3 regions of the Clostridium cochlearium genome follow, and region 3 is predicted to be linked to each of the others. Evidence: riboswitches for the same ligand, from Rfam matches in the RefSeq annotation. Region 3 holds a riboswitch; each other region holds the start of a gene.
The links. A riboswitch is a leader RNA that binds a small molecule or an ion and turns the genes downstream of it on or off. The one in region 3 is predicted to bind S-adenosylmethionine.
Positions count from the first base shown of each region.

Region 1 (4,293 bases), 1.0 Mb from region 3:
CCTAAAGCTTTTACTATTGCTTCTTTTGCTGCAAATTTTCCTGCTATAGATTCATATTTAAAATCTTTTTTCTTTAAATATTTAATTTCTTCTTCGCTAAATATTTTTTCTATAAATTTTTCATTTCTTTTTATGGCATTTTTAACTCTATTTATCTCTATAATATCTACTCCTATACCTATTATCACTTATTACACCTCTTCCAGTATCTAAATATGTAAATAAAAAAGAGGTTCTCACCTCTTTTAATTCATAGCAATTTCTTTTAATTCGTTGTCAAAGTCTTCTATATAGTTATCTATATACTCTCCTATTATATCTATTAAATGGATTGGTGATACAAAATTGTCGTATAATAATTTTAACAATTTATGTACCTTATATCTTTGACAACTTATATTTTTAACATAATCTCTTTCTATATTTATTATACTACCTTTAATTATATCTTGTCTTTCGATTTCTATGCCATATGATTGCAATTCTATAGGATTCTTATAGCCACTTAAATATATATTGCCTTTTGTCATTCTGTAAAAGTAATTGTGCTCTAATTCACCTTCTTTATAAACCTTTTTTAAATCTTCCACAACTACCATATTATACCCCCCTAAATCCTAACTTTAATATCATATTAACACTATACTCTAAAAAAACTTGTCACTTCATGATAATCATTCTTTTTATTTTATATTTATATTATGACATGAAATACTTAAAAACTTTATAAAGGCTAATGGTATTTACTACTTGTGGAAATAACTTGTATTTAATTACAATTTCACTGTCGAATTAAAAATTTCTTTGTTAAAAGTTATATAAAGATTATTCCTAATGTGGAATAAATGCGGGAAAAACTATACATGCAGCTGTAATTACAATGGCAGAAATTAATCCCCCTATCATAGCACAAAAAAATGACTTTTTAAAATCCAATCCCATAAAAGCTGCTACAGCACTGCCTGTCCATAACCCTGTTGTCGGTAATGGAATTCCAACAAATATAATTAATCCAATTTCTTTATACTTTTCTAATTTTCCGGTGTTTTTTTGAATTTTATTTTCAATAATATTATTTAAGGGTTCAAATATTTTATATTTCTTCATCCATTTAAATATGCTATTAAAAAGCAATAATATAAAAGGTACCGGTAAAAGACTGCCTATGAAACTTACTATAAGCACTAATATTGGATTCATATTATAAGCAAATATACCCATAGGTATAGCACCTCTCTGTTCTACTATGGGTACCGCTGACATTAAAAATACTGTTAATAACTCCATTGATTTTCTCCTTCATTTGTTTTATTTTTTATTATACTCTAACCTATATTATAATCAATAGCTTTTTACAGTACTAGCTTTATCTACAGTTTTAAATCTAGGTAATCCTAATATTATTGACAATAAAGCAAATATAACCATTAAATAAGGATAATATAAATATTTCATAATGGCAAATGGTGATATATTAGCTAGAGTAGAAGCTGCTAAAAGTTGCGCACCATAAGGTATAACACCCTGAGAAAAACAAGAAAATGTATCAAGTAAACTAGCTGATTTTTGAGGTTCTATATTATATTCTTTTGATATGTCTTTTGCTAACGGTCCTGCTGTTACAATAGCTATAGTATTATTAGCAGTACATATATCTACTAAAGTAACTAATAACGCTATGCTAAATTCTGCACCTTTTCTACTTTTAATCTTTCCTTTTATAAAATTTAATAAAAATTCTATTCCTCCATTAAATTTTATAATTTCTACAATCCCTGCTATAATTAGCGAAACTATAATTAATTCTGACATTCCACTAATTCCATTTGATATAGATTTGCATAACCCTACTACATCAAATGCTCCATAAACTAAGCCTATCATAGAAGAAAGAAATAATCCTGCTACTAATATTAATAATACGTTTACCCCTAATAGTGCCGAAATTAACACTAATAAATATGGCAATACTTTAATTATATTGTAGTCATAGGTTTCTTTTAATACACCATGAGTTCCTAATGTAACTAACGCGAAAATAATTGTTGTTATTATAGCTGCTGGCAAAACTATAAAAAAATTAGCTTTGAATTTATCTTTAAGTTCACATCCTTGAGTTCTTGTAGCTGCTATAGTTGTGTCTGATATCATAGAAAGATTATCTCCAAACATAGCTCCACCTACAACTGCTCCAATTACTAAAGCTACAGGTATATTTATCTTTTCTGCAATGCCTACTGCCATTGGTGAAAGTGCGACAATGGTTCCCACTGATGTTCCTATAGATAAGGCTATAAAACAAGATATTATAAATACACCAGCTATCAATATATTGCTAGGTAAAATATTTAATCCTAGATTTACAGTTGACTCCACCGCTCCCATGTCTTTAGCTACCTCTGCAAAAGCTCCTGCTAAAATAAATATTACACACATTAAAATTATTTCACTATTGCCTGCACCTTTGCAAAATATTTCTATTTTTTTATTTAAAGATTCTTTTCTATTCATTCCTATAGCTACAATAGCTGAAATCAAAAATGGTACTATTACGGATATAGAATAGAAGTCCTTAGAAATTATTGCCATGCCTGCATATAATGCTATAAATATAAGTAACGGTAACAAAGCAATGGCGTTACCTTGTAATTTATTTTTCATATATAAATCCTCCCAACTTTAATTATAAAAAAACTTCTTGCAGATAAAAGCAAGAAGTTTACATTTCTCCATCTCTTATCTATCAGGTTTTACCTGCTGGAATTGGCACCTTAAAATAATTATTTTTGGTTGCCGGGTTTCATAGGGCCAGTCCCTCCACCTCTCTTGATAAGAATCCATTATTAAATTCAAAATTCATTTTATCACATTATAGCTGTACAAGCAATATATAATTATTGTTTAATTATTTATATATTAACAATATACATTGATATACACATATTATTAATATATAATTATCATTAACTAATAACTTTTTTCATATTCGAGGTGTTGTTATGTATAAAAAATGGAAATGCTTAGTTTGTGGTGTTATATTTGATGGCGATACACCACCTAATCCTTGTCCTGTATGCGGTGCATCTTCTGATGACTTTGAAGAAGTGATAGTAAGTTCAAACAATTTTGCAGATGATTCAAAATTAAATTTTGTAATTATAGGAAATGGTGCAGCTGGATTTTATGCTGCAGATTCCATAAGAAATAGAAATGAGAACTGTAATATCACTATAATATCTAAAGAAAATACAAATAGTTATTACAGGCCACTACTATCAGAATACTTAAGCAAAGAAAATTTGCCATCTAACTTTTATTTATCTAAGGAAAATTGGTTTAAAGAAAAAAATATAAATCTCATTTTGAATACTGCTGTTACTGATATTAATCCTATTGATAAAAAAGTAATATTATCTAATAGCAAAATATTAAACTATGATAAATTAATATTAGCCAACGGTGGACATAATTTTATTCCACCTATTAAAGGTACAAATAACGATGGAGTATTTACATTAAGAAATCTAAAAGATGCTGAAAATATTAAAAACTATGCTAAAAAAGCTAAACATGCTACCGTCATTGGTGGGGGATTACTAGGACTAGAAGCTGCTTGGGAATTAAAAAACATAGGTCTAGATGTTTCCGTTGTGGAGTTCTTTAACAGATTGCTTCCACGTCAGCTAGATGAAAAGGCCAGTAAAATTTTTCAAAAATCTATTGAAAAATCTAATGTGAATATGATTCTAGATGATTCTCTTGTTGAAATTTTAGGAGATGCTTCTGTAAAATCTATTAAATTAAAAAGCGGTAAAGAAATAAAAACTGATATGGTTATATTTTCAGTTGGCATAAGAGCTAATAAAGAATTAGCAGAAAACTGCGGGTTATCAACTAATAACGCTGTAATAGTAAATGAAAAAATGGAAACAAATATCAACGATATTTACGCTTGCGGTGATATAGCTGAATTTAATGGTAGAAATTATGGGAACTGGCCTGCTGCAGTTCAAATGGGTAAAGTTGCTGGCGCTAATGCTGCTGGAGATAACTTAACATTTAAAGACTTTGTTTCTGCTGTTATTTTCAGAGCTATGAACACTAAGATGTTTGCTTGTGGTAATTGTTCTGATAATATGGTTAGTATAACCTATGAAAATCCTCAAAATAACACATATAAAAAATTATTTTTTGAAAAAGACATACTAGTTGGTGCTACTTTGCTAGGTGATATATCTTCATCAGGTAAATTAGTTGAACAAATTAAAAATAAAACTTCCATAGATAATATAA
Region 1 is NZ_LT906477.1:2,199,226-2,203,518, forward strand. It holds gene acpS (holo-ACP synthase) at 1-188, opposite strand, end outside; gene CKV72_RS10750 (DUF6514 family protein) at 246-599, opposite strand; gene CKV72_RS10755 (COG2426 family protein) at 832-1,287, opposite strand; gene CKV72_RS10760 (Na+/H+ antiporter NhaC family protein) at 1,342-2,661, opposite strand; SAM riboswitch class I at 2,734-2,836, opposite strand; gene CKV72_RS10765 (FAD-dependent oxidoreductase) at 3,000-4,293, shown strand, end outside.
Region 1: linked by a shared signal. The riboswitch ahead of CKV72_RS10760 (Na+/H+ antiporter NhaC family protein) and the one ahead of CKV72_RS05655 (methionine ABC transporter ATP-binding protein) in region 3 are both predicted to bind S-adenosylmethionine.

Region 2 (4,293 bases), 1.0 Mb from region 3:
GTTAGAATACTTGGATAAGTTAGATATAACTTTTCAAGGAGATAGTATAGTTTTAATAGACTAAAAATAAAAAAGCAAAGAATTTATATCTTTGCTTTATTTTTATTTGACAAAATGTATTCTTTACAAGATAATTTTAAACCATATATTATGGATTCAGAAATAGATTTGGCCATATTAAGTATAAAATTAAGTCGAATAGAATTATTATTAAATATATTCATTTCAGTGGAATCGATTATTCCAACTACGGAACGATTTCCCACATGAGGAAGTTCCTTACCAACACCTTTTCCAGGATATATTGGATAATTTCGTGATTGTATAAATCCAATATTATTAGGTTCTCCTAAACAAGCATCTATGCCAAGTATACTATGATTAGGGTATAAAGAAGATATTTCTTCCATTTTTATTTTTATATTTAACGCATGGATTGGATTTTCTATTGTTCCAAAGACAGGCAGAGGAAAATCTTTTGTTTTTAAAATTGTACCAGTTATAGGACCAAGAGAATCTCCTATGCATTTATCTGTTCCTATACACACTATTATAGTTTTTTCATTTAAAAAGTTTATTAAACTATTTCCTATTATTTTATAAGCCAAAGGATCATTATAATGGACCATGGTTTTATCCAAAAATTACACCTCCTTCAATAATTTATATGAAGGTGGTGTAATTAATATTATAGCAAATTGTTTAATTTTGTTTATTCCAAATACAAAGTTGATTAGAATTTGTTAAAGCACCTAATAATCTATTATCTAAATCAGGAAAATCTTTTTTTAGAGATTTTATTAAATTTTTTATAGATTCTCTTTTAGTAAAACCATTAGCAGGACAAGGATTTTGTATTATAGGAAAATTATATTTTATTGAAGTATTTTTAATAGATTCTTCATCTATATATACCATAGGTCTAATTACAGTTATATCTTTCCTATCTAAATAAGTTTTTGGAAGAAAGCAACTAATTCTACCTTCATAGAACATAGATAATAAAAGTGTTTCAACAGCATCATTTTTATGATGACCTAATGCTACTTTATTACAACCTAGCTTTTTAGCATTATCATTTAGTATTCCACGTCTTAAATTGGCACAAAGAGAACAAGGATTCTTTTCTTTTCTAATATCAAATACTATTTCCTTTATATTAGAATCTATTATGTGAAAATTTACATCTAAATCTTTACAAAGAGCTTTTAAAGGAGAAAAATCCATATTTGTTCCTGGATCTATAGTAATTGCTATTATGTTAAATTTTTCAGGAGAAAACATTCTATATTTACTTAAAAGATACAGAAGAGCGATACTATCTTTTCCACCAGATAGGCCAATTGCAATATTATCGCCATCTTCTATTAAAGAAAAATCACTTACTGCTTTCCTAAGTTTACTTAAAAGTTGTTTCATATCAATCTTCCTTTTCAAAATTAAAATTTTATCTAAATAGCATTATAATATAAGCAATACATTAAGTGAAGTATAAAAAATAGTACAATTTAAATTATCTACATAGTTAAGAAAGAGATAGTAAGAGAAAAATAGAGATATAATGATTAATATCGATTTATTATACTATAATCACATTTGAATTTTTAACAATATAATTGTATACTTGTTTTTGTCGACAAGTTCGATAGAAAATGTGCTGGCATGGCTCAATTGGCAGAGCAGCTGACTTGTAATCAGCAGGTTGTAGGTTCAAGTCCTATTGCCAGCTCCATATGTGGAGGAGTTCCCGAGTGGCTAAAGGGGGCAGACTGTAAATCTGTTGGCTTTCGCCTTCGATGGTTCGAATCCGTCCTCCTCCACCATAGTTTCTTAAAATGTGCTGGCATGGCTCAATTGGCAGAGCAGCTGACTTGTAATCAGCAGGTTGTAGGTTCAAGTCCTATTGCCAGCTCCATATATGGAGGAGTTCCCGAGTGGCTAAAGGGGGCAGACTGTAAATCTGTTGGCTTTCGCCTTCGATGGTTCGAATCCGTCCTCCTCCACCAAAAAATAACACTAAAATATTAGTGTTATTTTTTTATTATAGCATAATATATAATTGACAGCTAAATATTAATGTGCTAATATTAGTTAGTAATATAATTAGATAAAAAGCTCTTATCGAGAGAGGTGGAGGGAAAGGGCCCAATGAAACCCGGCAACCAATATTTTTTAATATTAAGGTGCCAATTCCTGCAGAAAATTCTGCAAGATAAGAGGGATAGCAAGTAAAAAGCAAGTCTCTTCTTATCAGAAGAGACTTTATTTTTATATAAGAGCTACACAATAGGAGGTAAAAAAATGAGGAAATTATTTACATCTGAATCAGTTACAGAAGGACATCCAGATAAAATTTGTGACCAAATTTCCGATGCAGTACTTGATGCTATACTTGAAAAAGATCCAAATGGTAGAGTTGCTTGTGAAACTAGTGTAACTACAGGAATGGTTTTGGTAGCAGGGGAAATAACTACCAATTGTTATGTAGATATACCTAAAATAGTAAGAAATACAATAGAAAATATAGGATATACTAGAGCTAAATATGGATTTGATTCAGATACCTGTGCGGTATTAACATCTATATCAGAACAATCTCCAGATATAGCTATGGGTGTTAATGAATCTTTAGAATCTAAACAAGGTGGAATAGATAATGAAGATGTTATAGGAGCAGGGGATCAAGGAATGATGTTTGGATATGCAGATAATGAAACTCCAGAATATATGCCAATGGCAATATCTATGGCTCATAAATTATCTAGAAGATTATCCGAAGTAAGAAAAAATGGAACATTACCTTATTTAAGACCAGATGGTAAAACACAGGTTACTGTAGAATATGAAGATGGTAAAGTAGTAAGAATAGATACTATAGTAGTATCTACTCAGCATGGACCAGAAATTACAAGAGAACAAATAGAAAAAGATATTATTGAGCATGTAATATCTAAAGTTGTACCAGCCGAACTTTTAGATGAAAATACTCATTATTATATAAATCCAACAGGAAGATTTGTTGTAGGTGGACCACAAGGTGATGCTGGATTAACTGGAAGAAAAATAATAGTTGATACCTATGGTGGATATGGAAGACATGGTGGTGGAGCATTTTCAGGAAAAGATCCTACAAAGGTGGATAGATCTGCAGCATATGCAGCTAGATGGGTAGCTAAAAATCTTGTAGCAGCTGGAGTAGCAGATAAATTGGAAGTTCAACTAGCTTATGCTATAGGAGTAGCAAAACCTGTTTCTATTTCAGTAGAGACTTTTGGAACAGGCAAAATAAAAGATGAGAAAATTATAGAAATAATTAATAAGGTATTTAATTTAAGACCTTCAGCTATAATAAAGGAGCTAGATTTGAGAAGGCCTATATATAAACAAACAGCAGCCTATGGACATTTTGGAAGAACAGATATAGAACTTCCATGGGAAAATCTAAATAAAGTGGAACAAATAAAAGCCTTAATCTAATATAAAAGCATATAAAAAAACCCTGGTAAATTTTTACTGGGGTTTTTTATTGATGGATAATAGACAATTTAGTGAAACTTTATTTCTTGAATCAGAAAACTTTTAATTTTATTGGGTATAATTAAAAATAAATATTATATAGTTTTATAAATTGTTCATTATTCATTAACCAGAGGCGGTGTATGATATAATATATAAAAATAGTAAAATTAGGGGAGATCTTATGGAAGAAATACAAGGAACCGTTGATTCCATAATATTTAGGAATGATGAAAATGGATATGTTGTCAGTAGAATTAAGGAAGATGCTAATTCTATAACAACTATAGTAGGATGTATACCTTATATATCGGAGGGACAAAATCTTAAATTATATGGAGAATGGGTAATTCATCCTCAATTTGGAAGACAATTTAAAGTTGAAAGTTGTGAAGAAATCATTCCTGATACTAAAAAAGGAATTGAAAGATATTTATCATCAGGTATAATTCCCGGAATAGGGCCTGTAACAGCTAAAAAAATTGTTCAAAAATTTGGATTGAAGACTTTTCATATATTAGAGAATGATATTGAAAGATTAAAGGAAATAGAGGGCATAGGAGATAAAAAAATAGGTATAATTCAAGAGTCTTACGAAGATCAAAAAGAAGTTAGAAATATAATGATGTTTTTTCAAGAGTATGGTATATCTATAAATCATTGTCTCAAGATATATAAGAAATTTAAAAGCGAATCTATTAGAATAGTGAAAGAAAATCCATATATATTAACAGAAACTATTTCAGGAATAGGATTTAAAACAGCGGATAAAATAGC
Region 2 is NZ_LT906477.1:171,477-175,769, forward strand. It holds gene mreB (rod shape-determining protein) at 1-64, shown strand, start outside; gene yyaC (spore protease YyaC) at 84-641, opposite strand; gene CKV72_RS00850 (tRNA 2-thiocytidine biosynthesis TtcA family protein) at 703-1,419, opposite strand; tRNA gene CKV72_RS00855 (tRNA-Thr) at 1,657-1,732, shown strand; tRNA gene CKV72_RS00860 (tRNA-Tyr) at 1,738-1,823, shown strand; tRNA gene CKV72_RS00865 (tRNA-Thr) at 1,840-1,915, shown strand; tRNA gene CKV72_RS00870 (tRNA-Tyr) at 1,921-2,006, shown strand; SAM riboswitch class I at 2,116-2,219, shown strand; gene metK (methionine adenosyltransferase) at 2,302-3,477, shown strand; gene recD2 (SF1B family DNA helicase RecD2) at 3,701-4,293, shown strand, end outside.
Region 2: linked by a shared signal. The riboswitch ahead of metK (methionine adenosyltransferase) and the one ahead of CKV72_RS05655 (methionine ABC transporter ATP-binding protein) in region 3 are both predicted to bind S-adenosylmethionine.

Region 3 (4,293 bases):
TCTATGAATTTAAAAGAATTGAATTCCATTTCCATAGGAGGCATATTCTTTTCCAATAGAATATTTAGCTTTTCTATTTCTTTTCTTTCCCTAAGTTTTTCTACATTACTAAGACTATCTTCGTTTATTATTTTCTTTTTACTTTCAATGGATTCTTTTGCAGTAATTCTCCAATAATCTTCCTTTACATCAGAAGCAATGATTTTTTCTAACTTTGCTATATCTTTATCTATGTATATTAAAGCTTTATCTATATCCTTAATATATGGTTTTTCTTTATTAAGATTTTTTTCTTTAACTAAATTTTGTTTGTGTTCCTTTAAATATTCTAATCTAGCTTCTGGAGTATTTTGTTTTTTAAATTGTTCGCTTGATTTATGCTCGGATACAGCTATAAGGGATAACAAAAGTATAAAAGCTATCATAAAAAATATACTCTTTTTTTTATATATCAACTTTACAAATTCATTTTTTATTAAAGAAAGCATCTATAATTGTCCTCCTTCCATAAGCTCCATATATCTTTCTTCTAATACTTTATGTTCCTTATAAAATTCTTTTATATCAACATTGACTTCAACTAACTCTTTAATAACTCTATGAGAAGAATTTTTATCTATTTCTATATATATTTTATTATCAATAACCTTGTAGTGATGAATTAAATCTATATTGGGTAATAGAGTTTTAGCTAAATTTATGTCTTTAGGAATAAGTATGAAAGTTTCTTTTTCTACTATATAATCTATATTGTCAATGCTTTCAATGCATTGTAAAATACCTTTATTTATAAAAGCTACCTTTGAGCAAATTTGTTCAACTTCACTTAGTATATGAGAGGATATAAAAACAGAGGTTTTATATTTCTTTGTAACAGTTCTAATTATGTCCCTAAATTGTAAAATCCCATTTGGATCTAGTCCATTAGTAGGTTCATCTAAAATAAGCAATTTAGGATTTGAAAGCAGAGAGGCAGCAAGGCCTAGTCTTTGTTTCATACCTAAGGAATATTTTTTTACCTTTTGATTAATCTTATTTTCTAAGTTTACTAAATGAATAATTTCTTCTAATTTAGCTTTTGAAATTTTTCTTATTCTACATATTTGCATAAGATTTTCCCTACCAGAAAGGTAATTATATAATTCAGGGTTTTCTATAACAGCACCTACATAGGATAGGGCCTTTTCTCTTTCTTTTTTTAGATCATGTCCCATTATTTTAATTTTTCCTTCATTTGGATGAATAAGTCCTGTTAACATTCTTATGGTAGTAGTTTTTCCAGCACCATTAGGACCTAAAAAGCCAAAAATTTCTCCTTCTTTTATATTAAAAGAAATACTTCTTATTATAGGTCTACCTCCTATGTGTTTAGATATATTATCAACTTCTAATACATTCAATCAAATAACCTCCTAGCTGTTCATTAAGCATGCATAAGTCTTATTGTATTAAAATTCTAGCATATAAATAGAAATAAAAATCATAACAATTCCTTAATTTTATCTTAAAGGGGAAACTTTATTATATAATATACAATAATTAAAGTAAATTTAAGATTTTCATAAGAAAAAGTAATTAATAAACTGTTATTATATAATTAAAGAAATAATAAAATATAATTTATCTAAGAAGCAATAAAAATAAAGGAGAGAAGAATATGGAAAAGATAAAAAATACTATACCTAATTTATTTACCTTTGGCAATCTTATATTTGGTACCATGTCTCTAATTATGACTTTTGATGAAAGATATTCTATAGCAGGAATGTTTATTATAATAGCAGCATTATTGGATAGATATGATGGAAGAATAGCTAGAAGGCTAAATGTATCTAGTGAACTTGGAAAAGAATTAGATTCTTTGGCAGATTTAATTTCTTTTGGAGTTGCTCCTTCTGTGTTAATATACAGCATGTATAATTTTTCAGATAAAGGCCTTTTAGGATACTTTTTACTTTTAATTTTTCCGGTGGCAGGAGCTTATAGGCTTGCAAGATATAATATAGCAAGTTTTGATGGCGTTTTTTCTGGTATACCAATAACAATAGCAGGAATACTTTTAGTAATTTATTCACTAGGATCACCTTTTATAATTTATAATCAATTAATGACTTATTTAGTAATTATATTATTATCTTATCTAATGGTAAGTAAAGTAGAATTTAAAAAAGTGTAAATTTTTCTTGACAATACTTCAAACAAGCACTATAATCTAATACAAGATAAAAAACGAATAATAAAAGCTTATTAAGAGCGGTGGAGGGACTGGCCCTGTGAAGCCCGGCAACCTGTATATGTATTTTACATATTATAAGGTGCTAAATCCTGCGGTGTCAACCGAGAGATGAGGATTTGAAGGTAAAAACCTGAGGATTTCCTCAGGTTTTATTTATATTAAAATTTGCTAGGAGGGAATGACAAATGATCCAAATAAAAGATGTAGGCAAGCAATTTGGAAATATTAAAGTATTAAAAAATATAAGCCTAGATATAAAAGAAGGAGAAATATTTGGAATAATAGGAAGAAGTGGAGCTGGTAAATCTACTTTATTGAGATGTTTAAATGGGCTTGAAAATTATGATGAAGGAAGCATAACAGTAATGGGAAAGGAAGTTAAAAATCTTAATGATTTAGAACTTAGAAAACTTAGAAAAGATATGGGCATGATTTTTCAAAGTTTTAATATTATGAATTCTAAAAATGTTTATGATAATATAGCTCTACCTCTTCAAATATGGAAAAAGGATAAAAAATACATAGATGAAAAAGTAAAAGAGCTATTAAAATTGGTTGGACTAGAAAATAAAGCTAAAAGTTTTCCAAGGGAATTAAGTGGAGGGCAAAAACAAAGGGTTGCTATAGCCAGAGCTTTAACTATGGAGCCTAAAGTATTACTTTGTGATGAAGCCACTTCAGCTTTGGATCCAGAAACTACAAAATCTATATTAAAACTTATACAAAAAATAAATGAGCAATTAAAAATAACTGTAGTGGTAGTAACACATCAAATGGAGGTTATAAGAGAAATTTGTAATAGAATAGCATTAATAGATGGCGGAGAAGTAAGTGCTTATGGAGAAGTAAAAGATCTATTTTTAAGACCAGAAGGAGAACTTAAAAAGATAATAGAAGAAGAGGAACTATTACCAGATGAAGGGGTTAATATAAAATTATTTTTCCCATCTAATGTAAGTGAACAATCTGTTATAACATCTATGGCAAGAGAGCTAAATATAGATTTTTCTATAGTTTGGGGTAAATTAGAAAGTTTTAGACAAGAGGTTTTAGGAAGTTTAATTATAAATATAGAAGAAAATAAAAAAGAAGCTATTTGTGAATATCTAAGTAAAAAATCTATACCTTGGGAGGTGATTAAATGATTTCTGAAATACTAATTAAAGCTTTAAATGATACTGTGTACATGGTTTTCTTCTCAACTTTATTTGCAGTAATATTAGGATCTATTTTAGCCATAATACTTATAGTTACAGATGAAAAGGGATTAAAGCCTAATAAAATTATTTATAGCATATTGGATTTTATAATAAATATTTTAAGATCTTTTCCTTTTATAATACTTATGGTTGCAATTATACCTATTACAAAAGTTATAGTGGGTAAAAGCATTGGCAGGGAAGCAGCTATTGTTCCATTAACTATTGCAGCAGCACCTTTTGTTGCAAGGATTATTGAAACTTCCCTAAAAGAGGTGGATCCAGGTCTTATTGAAGCTGCTAAATCCTTTGGTGCTACAACATCACAAATATTATTTAAAGTTATGATAAAAGAAGCTTTTCCATCTATAGTTAGAGGAATAATATTAACTATTATAAACCTAATTGGTTACACTGCTATGGCAGGAGCTGTAGGTGGTGGAGGACTTGGAGCTGTTGCTATACAGTATGGTTATAACATGTTTAAGGTAGATATAATGGTTTATACAGTTATAATTCTTATAGTAATTGTTCAAATAATACAAGGTTTAGGAAATATTTTATATAATAAATTAATTAAATAAGGGGGCTATAAAAATGAAAAAAGTAGCAATTTTATTATCAACAATTATACTATCCATAGGACTTTTAGGATGTGGAGGAGAAAAAAAGGAGGCACAAGATACTAAAAGCGATAAGAAGAAAATAGTGGTAGGAGCATCACCAACTCCCCATGCAGAAATATTAGAAGTAGCAAAAGAGGAGCTAAAAAAGGAAGGATATGAATTAGAAATACAACCTTTTACTGATTATCAAATTCCAAATAGAGCCTTAGAAGAAAAGCAATTAGATGCAAAC
Region 3 is NZ_LT906477.1:1,166,845-1,171,137, reverse strand. It holds gene CKV72_RS05670 (ABC transporter permease subunit) at 1-488, opposite strand, end outside; gene CKV72_RS05665 (ABC transporter ATP-binding protein) at 489-1,400, opposite strand; gene pssA (CDP-diacylglycerol--serine O-phosphatidyltransferase) at 1,658-2,176, shown strand; SAM riboswitch class I at 2,242-2,351, shown strand; gene CKV72_RS05655 (methionine ABC transporter ATP-binding protein) at 2,422-3,381, shown strand; gene CKV72_RS05650 (methionine ABC transporter permease) at 3,378-4,019, shown strand; gene CKV72_RS05645 (MetQ/NlpA family ABC transporter substrate-binding protein) at 4,033-4,293, shown strand, end outside.